DNA from 4 places in the Paenibacillus sp. A3M_27_13 genome. Region 1 is predicted to be linked to each of the others. Evidence: riboswitches for the same ligand, from Rfam matches in the RefSeq annotation. Region 1 holds a riboswitch; each other region holds the start of a gene.
The links. Region 1 has a riboswitch for cobalamin ahead of NLX82_RS13905 (ABC transporter substrate-binding protein). Riboswitches for the same ligand answer to the same signal wherever they lie in the genome.
Positions count from the first base shown of each region.

Region 2: linked by a shared signal. The riboswitch ahead of cobJ (precorrin-3B C(17)-methyltransferase) and the one ahead of NLX82_RS13905 (ABC transporter substrate-binding protein) in region 1 are both predicted to bind cobalamin.
Region 3: linked by a shared signal. The riboswitch ahead of metE (5-methyltetrahydropteroyltriglutamate--homocysteine S-methyltransferase) and the one ahead of NLX82_RS13905 (ABC transporter substrate-binding protein) in region 1 are both predicted to bind cobalamin.
Region 4: linked by a shared signal. The riboswitch ahead of NLX82_RS08555 (ABC transporter substrate-binding protein) and the one ahead of NLX82_RS13905 (ABC transporter substrate-binding protein) in region 1 are both predicted to bind cobalamin.

Region 1 is NZ_JANAVE010000003.1:204,933-209,130, forward strand. Features, by position in the region: gene NLX82_RS13895 (nucleobase:cation symporter-2 family protein) at 1-630, shown strand, start outside; cobalamin riboswitch at 1,319-1,522, shown strand; gene NLX82_RS13900 (hypothetical protein) at 1,480-1,623, shown strand; gene NLX82_RS13905 (ABC transporter substrate-binding protein) at 1,740-3,320, shown strand; gene nikB (nickel ABC transporter permease) at 3,336-4,198, shown strand, end outside.
Region 2 is NZ_JANAVE010000003.1:460,903-465,100, forward strand. Features, by position in the region: gene NLX82_RS15045 (GerAB/ArcD/ProY family transporter) at 1-418, shown strand, start outside; gene NLX82_RS15050 (uroporphyrinogen-III synthase) at 520-1,371, shown strand; gene NLX82_RS15055 (LOG family protein) at 1,578-2,132, shown strand; cobalamin riboswitch at 2,190-2,375, shown strand; gene cobJ (precorrin-3B C(17)-methyltransferase) at 2,687-4,198, shown strand, end outside.
Region 3 is NZ_JANAVE010000003.1:431,641-435,838, reverse strand. Features, by position in the region: gene NLX82_RS14935 (anaerobic ribonucleoside triphosphate reductase) at 1-867, shown strand, start outside; gene nrdG (anaerobic ribonucleoside-triphosphate reductase activating protein) at 864-1,361, shown strand; cobalamin riboswitch at 1,538-1,733, shown strand; gene metE (5-methyltetrahydropteroyltriglutamate--homocysteine S-methyltransferase) at 1,894-4,198, shown strand, end outside.
Region 4 is NZ_JANAVE010000002.1:453,283-457,480, forward strand. Features, by position in the region: gene cobD (threonine-phosphate decarboxylase CobD) at 1-51, shown strand, start outside; gene cbiB (adenosylcobinamide-phosphate synthase CbiB) at 41-1,012, shown strand; gene NLX82_RS08550 (histidine phosphatase family protein) at 1,051-1,809, shown strand; cobalamin riboswitch at 1,931-2,124, shown strand; gene NLX82_RS08555 (ABC transporter substrate-binding protein) at 2,332-3,339, shown strand; gene NLX82_RS08560 (FecCD family ABC transporter permease) at 3,336-4,198, shown strand, end outside.

The DNA.
Region 1 (4,198 bases):
AGCATTATGGCAGTTTGTACGATGATTATCGTCAATATTGTCAGTATGGTTGAGTCTACAGGCGTTTATTTGGCAGTAGGCAAAGCAATTGATCAGAAGGTGGAGCAGAAGCAGATCGTCAATGGTCTGCGTTCCGAGGGACTTGCGATCATGCTTGGGGGTATTTTTAACGCGTTTCCTTATACAGCTTTCTCGCAAAATGTGGGTCTGATCTCACTCACACGCGTCAAATCGCGGAACGTTATTTTTGCTGCGGGCGGTATCATGGTTGTTCTCGGTTTGCTGCCTAAGCTGGCTGCTTTAACGACAGTGATTCCTAACGCTGTGCTGGGCGGGGCGATGATCGTCATGTTCGGCTCGGTCGCTGCATCAGGCATGTCTATTCTGTCAGAAGTGGATCTGCGGAAGGAAAGCAATCTGCTGATCGCAGCATGCAGTATTGCCGTGGGCCTAGGCTCTGCCGTTCTGCCACAAATGTTCGACCAGCTGCCGAGCTTTGCCAAAATGCTGTTGCAAAATGGTATCGTTTCAGGCTCGATTACAGCGATTGTCTTGAACATCGTTTTGACGAGAAAACAAGGGGACTCGGTCAAAAGCGTGACGGTTCAGGAGGTTCCACAGAAGGTTTGATGATTAGGGATAAATAAACCCTTGCCGTCTGGGGACATATAGATATTGACCCTGTCCGACTGTGCAGTGGCGCTAAAGTTAGCTCTTAAGTTGATTTATTTACTAGAGGAATTTGCTAGAGTAGTGGGCGAGGCAGTGGTATAATTTACCTTATGGATTTTGAATAGTGGTGGATGTTTTCGGACCACGGTGCAGCTTCCCGAAAGGGGGTGAAGCCGATGGTCAACCTTGTGTCGTGCTACGATGTGTTGCGTTGGATGGTTACGTTACTAAGCCTGGTGTTTAGTATTCGTAAACTTTATCGCTGGCTACGTCGAAAATTTCGGAACAAGCGAAAACCCACCGCGTAATTAGGTTGGCCCCTAACGGTGGGTTTCGTTTGCATTAACATTTAGTTATGCAGCGCGCCGTGGTGGTGATCCACAGCCTTTCAAGTCCTAGAGTCTTTGCCGTTGGCGCGGCGAAGACTCTTTTTAGTATACGGACACGATGATTATCTCTATACCTAATTTTAGCACGTTCATTTCGTGCACGCAATGAATAGACATCACCTTCAATCTCGCTGTATCGTTCAAATTTAAAATATTGTGCAGCATTTATTGACAAGCCTGTGACAACAAAATAAGATCGTAATGGAAAGAAATAAAGGAAGAAAACAGGTGTGAGCCGGACGACTCTATGTACGGGGTTTTGTTGAGACCATGTGGATAGTTGTTGAGCGTGTTCACTTAAAAGGGAAGTTCGGTTGATTCCGACACGGGCCCGCCACTGTATACAGGCATCAGCAGGATACTGCTGGAGCTTTCAGAACAGCCACTGGAACTGTGAAGAACCGGGAAGGCCTGAAAGATGCGCCTGGAGTCAGGAGACCTGCCTGTTTTGACATCACTGTCAGACCCACGGGATGCTGGGGAGGTGGTTAGGCGTGCTGCATACGGAATGTCTGAAACCGATCTGATCCCTTCTATGTTTTTGGAGTTGGCTTCGAGGTGAGTTTTGACATTTTATAATGAAAGCATTTCTGACTGCTGATCAAGTGGTCCGGAATGCTTTTTTCGCGTTTTGCGTTAGGTTTATATGATTTTACAAGATAGAGGGGGATTCTTTGAATGATTAGCAATCGTAGTAGGCGTTCATGGTTGATATGTACAGGGGTGATGCTGTTGCTGGCAGTTATGGCTCTTTCGGGATGTGCCAGCAATAAGACGTCGGATAGCTCCGGCAAAGGTGAAAACGCGTCAGCACAACAAACAGCGACAGATAAAAAGCTGGTAATGGCGTATACATGGAAACCGTCAGGCGTTGACCCGCACGGAGATAATAGCTGGGATGTGATGCGATCCGGTGCAGGTGAGACACTGGTACGTTTGAATGAAAAGCTGGAGCCTGTGGCTTGGCTGGCAAAGGAGTGGAAGCAGGATAGTCCTACAGTTTGGACGTTCAGCTTGCAGGATAAAGTCACTTTTCATGATGGAAAGAGTATGGATGCAGCAGGTGTAAAAGCGTCTTTGCTGCGCTCTATCGAGAAAAGCCATCTGGCTAAGGATTTACTGAATGTGAAGTCCATTGATGTAAGCGGCCCGCTGGCTTTGAAAATCACGACAAACCAGCCGAACGCGGCGCTGGTGTCCAATCTAGCTGATCCATCGACAATTGTACTGGATGTGGCATCGATGAAAGATGAGCAGAGTTACCCAGCGATGACAGGCGCCTTTAAAATCAAAGCGTTCAACAAGGACCAATCGTTGGTCGTAGAGCGTTATGACGGATATTGGGGCGAGAAGGCACGACTGGCTGAAGCGACGATGAAGTTCATTACGGACGGGAATTCGCGTCTGATGGCGCTGCAATCCGGCGAGGTGGACGTAGCGACGGATATTCCGGTTGATAACGCAGAGGTACTGAAAAAGAACGACAAGCTACAAGTGCTGTCGGCTCCCTCCTTGCGCACCCATATGATCGTGTACAATATGGAATCGCCAGTATTCAAGGATGCGGCGAACCGTAAGGTGGTGGACAGCCTGATTCCGCGCACATCGATTGTGAGCGCCGTCATGAGGGGCTTCGGTACGGAAGCAAGCAGTCCGTTCCCGAGCATTCTTCCCTTCGGTAAAGTTGAGCGTAAAGCGCTGAACGGAACGGCAGAGCAGCTGTTGACGAAGGATGGCTGGCAGAAAGACGCCCAAGGGACATGGACTAAGCAAGGCAAGCCGTTCGAGGTTACACTGCTGACTTTCCCTCAGCGTCCAGAGCTCTCCGTTATGGCTGAGGTCATCCAAAGCCAATTGCTGAAAGAGGGAATCCAGGTCAAGATTCGCAAGGTGGAAAATATCGACGAGGCGTTGACCAAAAACGATTGGGATTTTGCAATGTACAGCATGCTTACTGCTCATACAGGAGAGCCGCAATATTTTATGGACATGTTTTATTCTTCGAAAAGCGAAGCCAATGTAAGCCGGTATAGTTCCAAACCGCTAGAGAGTATTCTTAACAGCTTGAAGCTGGCGAAGGATACAGCGCAGCGTAATGCTGTGACACTACAAGCGCTGGATATCATCAATGCGGATTTGCCACAGTCGTTCATTGTGCATCCTGATAATGTGTTTGGTGTGAAAAAAGGGGTGGAGGGTTTTACACCCCATCCGATCGAGTATTACTACATTACAGCGCAATCTGATATTACGGAATAACGAGCTGCGTATCCTATGATTCGTTTTATACTGGAACGTGTGGCGCAGCTGCTCATCATTGTATTCGTTGTATCCACGCTGACTTTTGTACTGATGCGGCTCGCTCCTGGTGACCCTGCTACTATTTTGCTCACCGCGCATAATGTCCCTGCCTCTGAGGAGGCGTTGACGACGCTACGGCAGGAACTGGGCTTAAACGAGCCGCTTCATATTCAATATGTGAACTGGCTGCGAGATGTGTTCACGGGGCATTGGGGCACCTCGTATGTATCCAAGGAATCCGTGCTAGCCGAACTATGGAACAGACTGCCTGCTACTGTGGAGCTAGCTGCTGCGGGCTTTGCCGTCATGACGGTGCTTACGCTGGGGCTGGGACTGGCTGCCTCGCTAAAAATCAGCGGCCCACTGGATCGTCTGGGCAGGCTGTTTGCCCTGCTGGGATCGTCGATTCCCTCTTTTTGGCTTGGGTTTCTGTTGATCTATCTATTCTCCGTTCGCCTGGGCTGGCTCCCATCCATGGGAAGGGAGGACTGGACACATCTAGTGCTCCCAGCGCTGACTCTTGGTGCAGGTTTGGGAGCGGTACAAGCACGTGTACTGCGTGCTCAAATGCTGGAGCTGGGTGACCGGAATTTTGTGAAAGCAGCGAAGGCCCGAGGCTTTTCCCGTATGCATATCCTGTTTTTTGAGATATTTAAGCATGCGGTTCTGCCTATGATTACACTGCTAGGTACCAATCTATCATTTATGCTGGCAGGTAATGTCATCGTCGAGACCATTTTTTCATGGCCGGGGTTAGGTAAGTATTTTATAGATGCGATTACCCAGCGAGATTATCCGGTGATTCAGGGGTATGTTATTTTTGCCGTATTTTTAAT
Region 2 (4,198 bases), 260 kb from region 1:
ACTAGTGCGTCAATTGCAGCTAACGGACTTTCTGGATCGGTTCGACTTGTTCGTGGCAGCACTGACTGTACCGACCTTTCTTACGAAGATTGGGGTTGACCTGTACGTTACCAGTTTGGCAGTAAAGCGTATGTTTGCCCATGCATGGGGAAGTCTGATGGTTTGGCCCGTAGGTTTGTTGGGTTACGTCTGTTCGTTTATGCTGTTCTCCAACATCGTGCAAATTTATGATTTCAGCCGGGAGTGGACCGCGGTGATGATCATTTTTTTTGTTATCATGCCCTTGTTGCTATGGATGTTGCTCCGACCCAAATCTAAAGGGAGAGGCGGAGATGATAAGGCATCTAACGGAGAGCGGGATAGCAGTAGTCAGAAAGAAAGCCAGCATGGAGGCAGAACAGGACACGACCACTTATAAGATTACTGTATTTATCGGAAAAGTAATTCTTATTTGTCTTTTACCCCTCTGATTGTATACTTGGTAGAAAGAAATACGACTTCTACAAGGGAGGCAACAGAATGGCACAACGCATGGCAGGTAAGAGAGTCGCTCTTGCTGGTCCCCGTAAAGCAGAAGAAATGGCGCTGCTAGTTGTGAAGATGGGGGGTGAGCCAGTACAGCGCCCGGCCCAAGGCACCGTTTTTTTGGATGATATCGAGCTGCGCAACGCTGTTGTATCGTGGGTGAAGCACCCTCCGGACTGGTACATCTTCACGACAGGTATGGGGCTGGATGCCCTGTTTGATATGGCAGAGGATATGGGCGTGGCCGAGCAGATTATGGAGTTGCTGCAATCCTCCAACATTGCAGCGCGGGGCTACAAGACGGTCAATGGACTCAAAAAGCGTGGCTTTACGCCAGCAGTACGAGACGAGGACGGAAGTTTGATCGGATTGACAGGAGCTTTCGCCCCATACGATCTGAAGGGGAAGGAAGTACTGTTGCAACTGCATGGCGATCCAGCTCCACGGTTGGTAAAGTGGCTGGACGAGCAGGGGGCAGTGACCCGCCAGGTACTTCCTTATAAGCATATCCCACCTGAGGAAGCAAAATTGCAGGCGTTACTGGAGGATGTTATCCATCGTAATGTTGATGCTGTTACGTTTACAAGTGGTCCGCAAATCCGATTTTTGGCCCAATATGCCAGAGAGCAAAATCGAATCGAGGAGTTACTGGAAGCTTTTCGTGAGGATGTGATTGCTGTATCCGTAGGGAAGGTGACTGCACAGTCCATTGTGGAAGAAGGGATTGACCGAGTCGTGTTTCCAACCGAAGAGCGCATGGGCGCGATGATGGTGGAGCTGGGTAAATATTTTGAACATAACGATTCGGTGCATGGCTGTGGTCTGAAGATCGTGAATGGTCATTGAAATGAGATAGAAATTATAAATGCAGTATGCTAAAAAATGAACTTATATTTTGGGATACAGAGTAAAATAAAGATAAGGGCCTACGAGGTCTTTATCTTTTTTTGTTGGACATGCATCGACAAAGATTTTTGTTATAGCGAAAATGTTTATCTAATATAATGAATAAGTTTCGATGCATGATACTTAGGACAGGAGCTGAGACGTTAATGAATTCTATTTGCGTATTTGCCGGGTCCAGACCTGGACATTCATCGGTATATGTTGAGGCTGCAGGCAAGCTGGGGGAAGCCATGGCTCGTCATCATATCCGTCTGATCTATGGTGGCTCTAGCAGGGGGCTGATGGGAGAGGTGGCGGATGGAATGCTGGCGGGTGACGGTCAGGTCACTGGCATTATGCCCACCCTATTATTTGATGCAGAGATCATTCATCGGGGAGTTACCGAATTTATTGAGGTAGCAAGCATGCATGAGCGTAAAGCGGCAATGAGCGAGATGGCCGATGCGTTTATCGCCCTTCCGGGTGGCTTGGGAACCTTCGAGGAGCTATTCGAGGTATTGTGCTGGGCGCAAATCGGGATTCATCGCAAGCCGATTGGGCTGCTGAATGTGAATGGATATTTTGACCCGTTAGTAGAAATGGTGCGTCATAGCGTGCAAGAAGGATTTACCGGGGCTGAGCATCCAGCGTTATTAAGTATCTCTGCGGACCCGGACGAATTGCTACATATGTTAAAAAATAAAGCAGAGAACTTGAAATAAAGCGTTTTTCGTGCTTGCACAACTGATTGAGGCAAGGTTATGATAAGACCCATAATCAAATAGCGGACAGACAAGGTGCCTTTGCGGTTGAGCAAAGGGTAACAGGGAATCGGGTGCAAATCCCGAGCGGTCCCGCCACTGTAAGGAAGAGGATTTTTTAAAATGGTCACTCGTGAAAAACGGGGAAGACGAAAGAATCCGTTGATGCCAAGCCAGGAGACCTACCTTGATCTGTATGCACCGTTAACCTTCGCGGAGAGGATGGGTGTACGAAATCAGGAAATCAGGCACACGTTGCTTTTTCCATGTTGGCTAGAGGTTTGCGTGGATATGAACGTGCAGCAGCGTTTGAAGCGTAAACAGTCAGATGGAAAACAACGGCAGGCTGGAGGAAGACAAATAGTGTCTTCTTACGCTGTTTGTTCGTCTGATGAGAGATGCGTACATAGAAACCCCATCCGGGCAGGATGGGGTTTTTTTGAGTTACACGATGTGCATAAATCATTGAAATAGATAGCATAGCTGCCCTGAAAAGGATGAATAGGAGGAGCACGATGAGCCCATTAGGAAAATTGCTGGTGATTGGATTTGGACCAGGAGATATGGAACATATCACAAAACGGGCGCTGGATGCGCTGGCCGAAAGTGAGGTCATTATCGGCTACAATACCTACGTTGATTTGATCCGTCCGTTGTTGAACGGACAGGAGATTGTACGCACAGGAATGACAGAGGAAGTGAGCCGTGCACAGGAGGCGGTTCGCCAAGCAGAGATGGGCAAGAAGGTAGCTGTCATTTCCAGTGGAGATGCGGGAGTCTATGGTATGGCAGGGCTGGTGTATGAGGTGCTGATGCAAAAAGGCTGGCGACGCGAGGACGGGGTTGAGGTAGAAGTCGTACCGGGGATCTCGGCTATTCAGTCCTGTGCATCACTGTTGGGGGCGCCAGTTATGCATGATGCGTGCACGATCAGTCTGAGTGATCATCTAACCCCATGGGAAACGATTGTGAAGCGCGTAGAAGCAGCGGCTTCGGCCGATTTTGTGATTGCATTATACAACCCGCGCAGTGGTCGGCGTACCCGCCAGATTGTGGAGACGCAGTCCATTTTGCTGCGTTACCGCGATCCGCAAACTCCAGTCGGGTTGGTGAAAAGTGCTTATCGTGAACGTCAGCAAGTTATTGTAACGACGCTGGAAGATATGCTGAACCATGACATTGGGATGCTGACGACTGTAATCATCGGCAATTCCTCGACGACGGTGTATGACGGCTTGATCGTGACTCCGCGCGGATATCAGCGCAAATACACATTAGATGCGACCGAGCAGGCACTCAAGCCGCATCAGCGTCTCCGCACGGAAGCGGAGCCGTGGTCGCTGGGCGCACAAGAGGATACACCGCAGGCAGGCGCAGCCCCGACTAAGCCCGCTGGACCCTCCGCGAGCGGCGCTGCGGTTGCGACGCAGGCACGCCCGCAAGCGATGGCTGCCGTGCAGGCAACGACTGCTGTGCAAACCGGCGCAGCCCCGGCATCGCTGGCGGCAGAGGCACTAAGCCGCCTCGCTGTAGGCGGCAAGCTGCCTGGCGCAGCCAACGCTCGCTGGAGCGGGCAAGCGCCTACCGCCGAGAGCACCGCCGGAACGTTAGCGGTGGCCGGAGCGGGGGCCGCGTCCGGGATGGCGACAGGCGGCTTTGGCAAGCCTGCGCTGTTTGAGGTGGGCGTTTCCCCGGGTGTGGGAAACAAGAAGTTCACCGCTCGTCAGATGGCGCTGCTCGCCGAGGTAGCGGGTGATGACGGCGAGCTGGAATACACGCCAGATCATCAGATCGTGCTGCGCGTGCCGTGTGCAGACCCCGAGGAACTGGTCGGACGGCTGCGGGATGAACGATTCATTGTCATGCCGATTGGCGATGTGTTTAAGGTGAAGGCGTGCGACTTCTGCAATATGGAGAAGGATGACGCTGTGCCTGTGGCTGAGCATCTACAGGTTGTACTTGGCGGATTACAGGCACCCAAGGAAACGAGTATTGCTTTGAACGGATGCGGTATGGCCTGCTATGGA
Region 3 (4,198 bases), 230 kb from region 1:
ACAGGCAAACGCCTGACACCTGACCGTGATCGCTTTGATGCGAGACTGGAAGAAGTTATGCGCATTGCGGTGGATGGCCTAATCCATCGCTATCAAATCCAGACCAGCCAGCCGGCTAAAGCTTCGGACTTTATGATGCGCGAAGGGGTATGGGAAGGTGGAGAAGAACTGGCGCCAGATGATAAGGTGGGAAGCGTACTAAAGCACGGTACGCTTTCGATCGGGTTCATCGGGCTGGCTGAGTGCATGAAGGCACTATACGGGAAACACCACGGGGAGGATGATTTCGTATACCGCGAGGCACAGCGAATCATCACTTCCATGCGCGTGTATTGCGATCGAATGAGTGAATATCACAATTTAAATATTACATTGTTCGCTACGCCTGCCGAAGGTCTGTCGGGCAAGTTCACATTGCTGGATCAACGTGATTTCGGAATTATTCCTGAGGTAAATGATCGAGAATATTACACGAATTCTTTTCATATTCCCGTGTATTATACGCTCCCGGCTGCTCGTAAAATCAGCTTGGAAGCTCCGTTCCATAACCTCTGCAACGCTGGTGCGATTTCATACATCGAACTGGACGGCAATGCGCGGAATAACCCGGATGCGTTCCTTAAAATTGTTCAGTACGCGCTGCATCAGAACATTGGCTACTTCTCCATCAACCATCCGGTGGATCGTTGTACGGAATGTGGTTATGAAGGGATTATCGGGACAAGCTGCCCCCAATGTGGCACAGATGAGGAGCACACACACTTTCAGCGCTTACGTCGGGTAACCGGATATCTGACAGGAGATTATACCGTTCGCTTTAATGCTGCAAAACAGGCAGAAGTTCGAGACCGGGTGAAACATAAGTGAATTTGTGTGGCTACATTCCGGAATCTCTGAACGAAGGATACGGCCTGCGCACTGTCGTGTTTATTAGCGGTTGCCGTCATGCCTGTCCCGGATGCTTTAACCCAGCGTCGTGGAGCTTCCGTGCAGGTGAGCCATTTACACCCCAACGACAACAGGAAGTCATTCGTGACATCATGGATAATCCGTTGTTGGACGGACTGACTCTCTGCGGGGGAGATCCGTTTTTCTCAGCAGCAGAATGCTCGCAATTTGTGCGTGACTTCCGCGAGGCCTGTCCCGACCGAACCGTGTGGGCTTATACTGGCTTTGTCTATGAAGATTTACTCACAGATCAGGAGCGACAGGAGCTAGCGCTTTTGTGCGATGTGATTGTGGATGGTCGTTTTGTAGAACAGCAAAAGGACCTGACCCTTCCCTTCCGGGGCAGTCGCAACCAGCGTCTGGTAGATGTAAAAGCCAGTATTCAGGCAGGCTATACCGTTTCATTGGCTTAACGCGAAGTTTACCCGGCAAGATGCTATATATCTAAGACAAGTCCCCATCATGGGTAAGGCTTGTCTTTTTTTCATATAGCTAACTGTTTCCATTGGAGTTTCTATTGCGCATCCTGTAAGTTTCACTTATGATGGTGAACAAGTATACGAGTGCATAATTATTCGTCATACCTTAACCGCATAGCTTGGAGATAGGTGTCTGTTCTATTCAGATCAGGCTTAAAAGGGAAGCCGGTGCAAATCCGGCACGGTCCCGCCACTGTAAACGGGGAACTTTCAGCTGTTCATATATCCACTGGTCCACAGACCGGGAAGGAATGCTGAGAGTCATGATCCGTAAGTCAGGAGACCTGCCTATTTTAACAACATCGCAAGTACCTACGGAAGATAGGGAGGTGTTAAGAGCAGTCGCCGTATTTTTGATTTTTTAATCACGGAGGCATTCTTTCCCCTACTTATTTTTAACTCTGGGGGAAGAATGCCTTTTTTGGTACGTAAAAATAAAACAGCTACCCACTAGGAGGAAAAGTACATGTCCATTATTGAATGGCCTGAATTGTCCGGCTTGATTAGCAGTAATCTGGGATATCCGCGTATCGGCGAAAACCGGGAATGGAAGAAAGCACTGGAACGCTTCTGGAACGGCAGCATTAACGAAAGCGAACTGCAGACGGAGATGAAAAGATTACGGTTGGAGCATCTGAGCAAGCAGCGTGACAAGGGGATTGATCGCATTCCTGTCGGAGACTTCTCCTATTACGATCACATGCTGGATACATCTGTAATGTTCGGTCTGGTACCCGAACGGTTCAACCATCGTCCCGCAGGTCCGGTTCCTCTGTCCGTGTATTTTGGGATCGCTCGTGGACAGAAGGGAGCAACCGCCAGTGAAATGACCAAATGGATGAATACCAATTATCACTACATCGTTCCTGAATTGGCAAACGCAGTCCCGGTGTTCACTGAAAATAAACCCTTACAGGCTTATCGTGAAGCAAAACAAGAACTAGGCATTGATGGGAAACCGGTCCTCATCGGCCCCTATTCATTCGTTACCTTATCCAAAGGCTATGACCGTAAGGATTTGGCCGCCATCGTACGAAGCTTCCTGCCACTGTACACCCGTATCCTGTCTGAACTAGCGGCAGAAGGCGTTCAGTGGGTCCAAATCGATGAACCTGTCCTAACCACCTCATTCCCGGCAGAGGATTTGGACATTATTCAGGAAGTCTATGAAGCTTTGACTCAAGCTGCGCCCTCCTTGAATATAATGCTGCAAACCTACTTTGGCAGCCTGGACCATTATGAGCGTCTGTCCGCACTTCCGGTACAGGGATTGGGTCTTGATTTTGTGTATGATGATGGCGAAAATCTTCAACATATATTGCAGCATGGCTTCCCTAAAGAGAAAACGCTGGGCGCTGGGGTCATTGACGGGCGCAATATATGGCGCAGCGACCTGAACGCTGTGGCTGCTCTGTTGGGTCAGTTGGTGGAACAAACCACTGCCGCACAGCTTATCGTGCAGCCATCATGTAGTCTGCTGCATGTGCCAGTCAGCCTGGAGGCAGAGCACAAGCTGGATCGAGAACTGGTACAAGCGCTTGCCTTTGCCGATGAAAAGCTGGAGGAAATCGCCGTCCTGACGGCTGCACTTGGCAAACACGATCCTTCCGCACTCACCAAGCTTGAGCAAAGTGCGGATGCGGTAGCCCGTTTCAACAACTCAGCGGCACGCGTACAGACAGCCGCCGATCTGGCCGACCTGCTGGCAAAAGAGCCTCTGTCACGCAGCGTTCCTTTCGCCGAGCGTCGTGAGATTCAACAAAATAAGCTGAAGTTGCCTCCACTGCCTACGACGACCATTGGTAGCTTCCCGCAAACCGCCGAGATCCGCAAGGCCCGCCTGCACTATCGCAAAGGAGAATGGTCAGCCGAGCAATACCGGGCGTTCATCCAACAGCAAATTAAGGAATGGATTGATATTCAAGAGGACATTGGCATTGACGTGCTTGTTCATGGAGAATTTGAGCGGACCGATATGGTTGAATTTTTTGGCGAAAAGCTGAACGGCTTTGCTTTTACGCAAAACGGATGGGTGCAGTCCTACGGCTCCCGCTGTGTCAAACCGCCGATTATATACGGAGACGTTTCCTTTGATCAGCCCATGACCGTGGAAGAAACGGCATTCGCCCAATCGTTAACTTCCAAGCCTGTTAAGGGAATGCTTACAGGCCCTGTGACCATTTTGAACTGGTCTTTTGAACGTAACGATATTCCTCGTAGTCAAGTTGCTTTACAGTTGGCTCTGGCATTACGGGCAGAGGTAGAGGCACTGGAACAAGCGGGCATCGGCATGATTCAGGTCGATGAGCCTGCAATTCGTGAAGGGCTTCCACTGAAAAAAGAACAACAGCAAGCCTATCTGGACTGGGCGGTTCAAGCCTTCCTTGTGACCACGGCCACCGTTGAGCCTGCGACCCAAATCCATACGCACATGTGCTATTCCGAATTTCAGCATATGATTCAGTCCATCTCCGATATGGATGCCGACGTTATATCTATTGAAACTTCGCGAAGTCACGGAGAACTGATTGTCAGCTTTGAAGATCAGGTATACGACAAGGGCATCGGTCTGGGCGTGTACGATATCCACAGTCCGCGCATCCCCGATGTATCTGAAATGCTAAGCATGATCCAGCGTGCCCTGCGCGTATTGCCATCAGATTTGTTCTGGGTTAATCCGGACTGTGGTCTGAAAACCCGCACCAAGGAGGAATCTGTCGCCGCCTTGCGACTAATGGTACAAGCGGCTCATGCAGCCCGGGCTGCATTGG
Region 4 (4,198 bases), on a different contig from region 1:
CTGTCTGTATTGGGTGAAGTGCTGGAGGAGGAGCAGCGGCGTGACAGTTAGCTTGATTATCCTGGTAGCCTATCTTTTGGACAGGCTGATCGGTGACCCGAGGTGGTTGCCGCATCCAGTCATCGGTATGGGACATGCCATTTCAGCATTGGAAAAAGCGATTCGCCGCCAGGCCCGAAGTGACCGGGGGTTGAAACGTGCGGGTATACTGCTTCCACTCATTGTGGCGGGAGGCTCCTTTACGCTCGCCTGGGCGCTATTGCACTTGCTTGCCTGGATTCATCCGTGGTTGTCTGTCGGCGTAGAAATGGTGCTGATTGCGACAACGATTGCTTCCAAAGGACTAAAGGACGCAGGAATGGCAGTATACCGAGCGTTGCAGGCGGATGACCTTTCTGCGGCACGGCGGGAGCTGGGCATGATAGTTGGGCGGGATACGCAACAGCTTGATGAGCCTGAGATTGTACGCGGTACGGTTGAAACGGTCGCTGAAAATATCGTGGACGCGATTATTTCCCCGCTTTTTTATGCCCTGATCGGGGGAGCACCCTTGGCGCTGGCTTATCGTGCTGTGAATACGCTCGATTCCATGGTTGGCTATAAAAATGAAAAGTATCTGCATTTAGGCTGGGCTTCAGCACGTCTGGATGATGTCGCTAACTACATTCCGGCACGTCTGACAGCGGCAATGCTTGTGGTAGCGGCGTGGATGTACAAGCGAGATGCTGCAAGAAGCTGGCGCACAGTCAAGCGAGACGCTCGTCTGCACCCAAGCCCGAACAGTGGCTTCCCGGAATCGGCTGTTGCTGGTGCACTGGGGATTCGTCTTGGAGGCTATAATGTGTATCATGGCGTGCGCTCCTTTCGTGCATACATGGGCGATTGGATACGACCGCTAGAGTCGAAAGATATACGGCATACGATCCAGCTGATGTTCGCCGTGTCCAGTATGTTTGTAGGATTGTGTTTGTTAGGAGCCGCAGGTTGTTTTGCCTTGGGATGGGTGCGGTGAGGAGTGACACACTGAATAATGATCGAGCAGGAAGTGACATGATCTTGAAACAAGATATAGCAGCAAAAAGGACAGTAGAATACGCACAAAGTCCGAACTCACAGGAGGATAAGGTGCCGTATGATGCTAAAGAAGATCTGCATTGGGACATGGAACTTGTGTTAGTTCGTCACGGCACAACCTTATGGAACAAGGAACGTCGATATCTAGGACACTCCGACTTAGGTTTGCTACCGGGAGCAGAGCAGGAATTAAAGCCTTTGCAAGAAAAATTGCAAGGGCAGTCCTTTGCTCGAATCTATTGCAGCGATTTAATGCGATGTCGCCAGACCTTGCAGATCATTGTGCCGGAATCAGAATTGACGTCTGGAGGTTCCCTATCTACTATGTCTCCTATGATGGAACCACGTCTGCGAGAGCTTCATTTTGGTGAGTGGGATGGAAAAACGTATGACATGCTCAAGGATGTGTCGTTGTATCGCGCTTGGATTGATGAGCCGCAACGGATAACCCCTCCTGGAGGAGAGTCTTGGGCAGATTTTGTGAATCGTCTACGGAAATTTCTTGACTCTCTGTATGAATGGCGTGTTGCTATGGAAGTTCAACCCATGGATTTGACTGCTGCGCCACCCTCTGTTTTGGTCGTTACGCATGGTGGCGTAATTCGTCAGTTAGCTTGCATGCTGATACCGGGCCATGATTTTTGGAGTTTGAATCCGAAGCCGGGAGAAGCATTTAGGATTCAATTGAGGCTGGCAGGACGGCACAATTACATAGCAGAAATGCTTCCTCATTAGGTTAGACACCTGCGGATAAAGAGGCAGTTTGGGTTGTAAGCCGCCTCTTTTTAACCTATAATCATCAAGTAAAAGAACGGCTTGACTACCACTTATCAAATATCCAGCAGACGAGGTCGGCGCAGCGTGATGAAACTATGGTTTCCCTTGCCTGCGCTGTTAAAAGGGAAGTCGGTGTGAGTCCGGCGCGGTCCCGCCACTGTAAATGGAAACATGCCCGTTAGTCCTGCTTTATGTGCTACTAAGCATATGAAAGAATTTCAGGACATGCATTTTACCATAAGTCAGGATACCTGCCCGTCCGCCTGTCACCATAGTCCTTCGAGGAAAGGATGACGTGTTCGCAGTGACTGTCCATGCGGAAAGAAGCTGCCGCCTGCGCACGATCTGCGCTAACGTGGCCCCTGTGTCCTGATATGAGGATGCGGGGTTTTTTTGATAGGAAAAGAAGGCTGGATTTAGAAGATATCTGATGATGTTCAAGTAACGCTCTTAACGATTTTTTATGAAGGGGTGCAAATCATGGCAGGAAAAAAAATAAAGGTTTGGACAACAGGTCTATTGGTTCTGATTTTGGCAGTTGTGCTGAGTGCATGTGGAGCTAATGGGAAAAATGCTGAAAATAAAGAGAACCAGAATTCTTCACAGCAGCCGGGACAGACCGTAACCGCACAAGAGCCTCCGGGCAAAACAGTTTACCCACTCACGGTTAAGGATACAACAGGACAGGAATTTACATTCAAAAAAGCGCCGGATAAAATCGTTTCCGTCTCCCCGGCAGAAACCGAGGCGCTGTTCGCCATCGGGCTGGATAAGGAAATTGTTGGCGTCTCCGACTACTCTGATTACCCGGAAGCAGCTACGAAAAAGCCTAAAGTGGGCGGTATTATGAAACCGAACGAAGAGGCGATCATTGCTGCTAACCCGGAAGTCGTTTTTGCAGGGATATCACTTAGTGAACAGGCTACGACCAAGCTGCGCGACATGGGAATTATGATTTTTAAAACGGAACCGAAGACAGTTGAAGATGTCATGGCTAACATCGAATTGTATGGGAAAATCACCGATCATCAGAAAGAAGCGAGAGCGGTGACTGACAAGATGAGAGCAGATGTAGCTGAAGTGAAAGAAGGAATTAAAAATATCGGTAAAGGTCAGAAGCTGCGGGTATACGTCGAGTTTTCACCAGGCTGGACAGTTGGTAAAGGCGAGTTTATGGACGAGCTGATCACGTTAGCGGGCGGCGAAAATGTAGGTGCCACGCAGAAGGGGTGGTACCAAATTAGTGAGGAAAATATTATTGCTGCGAACCCTGACGTGATTTTGTACAGCAAAAGTGTCAAGGACGACAAAACTGGTCAAACGCTCGGCGAAATCATTAAAGCTCGCAGTGGATGGGATCAAATATCGGCTGTTCGCCACAACCGGGTATTTGCCGTGGATGATAATTTGATTAGTCGTCCGGGTCCACGCGTAACGGAAGGTCTCAAGGAAGTGGCCAAGGGCGTGTATCCTGAAATTTTCAAATGAACCGTAAACTGATCGGCTTTGGAGGAACAGGTCTTGTCCTGCTGTTACTGACGCTACTGCTCTGTCTTGGCATCGGCTCGGCCAAGCTTCCGGTCAGCCAGATCACGGGCATTCTGGTTAACCACCTTCCATGGTTAGGCGATACGTTTACACCGGATTGGAATACATCCTCAGAGCAGATTATTTTGAAGGTTAGATTGCCACGAGTGTTACTGGGAATGTTGGTAGGAGCAGCGCTGGCGCTGGCTGGAGCCGGATTTCAGGGTGTGCTGCGTAATCCTTTGGCTGATCCGTATACACTGGGGGTATCCTCGGGGGCTTCAGTAGGAGCGGCAGTACTGATTTATTGGGGCCTTCAATTTTCATTTGTTGGCATATGGACGCTGCCGCTAGTGGCATTTACGACCGGAATGCTGACGCTGTGGATGGTGCTGACGTTGGCACGGGAAGGTGGAAAAATTCCGACACAAAGTCTCATTTTGTCGGGTGTGGTGATGCAATCCTTTCTGGGGGCGGTTGTTTCCTTTCTGACAGCCATGTCGAAGGAGACGGTCAATGAAATATTGTACTGGACGATGGGAAGTCTTAGCCTGCGCGGTTGGTCATATACAGGAATCCTTTTACCTTATGTGGTCATAGGACTGGTATTTCTATGGAACCGGGCACGTGTGCTGAATATTTTGGCTTTGGGTGAACGTCAGGCGGCTCACATGGGAGTTCATGTAGATGCGACGAAGCTATCTGTTCTGATCATTTCCACGCTGCTGACAGCAGCCGCTGTCTCGGTATGTGGAGTGATTGGCTTTGTGGGACTCGTTGTACCGCATATCATTCGTCTGGTGACAGGGCCTGATTACCG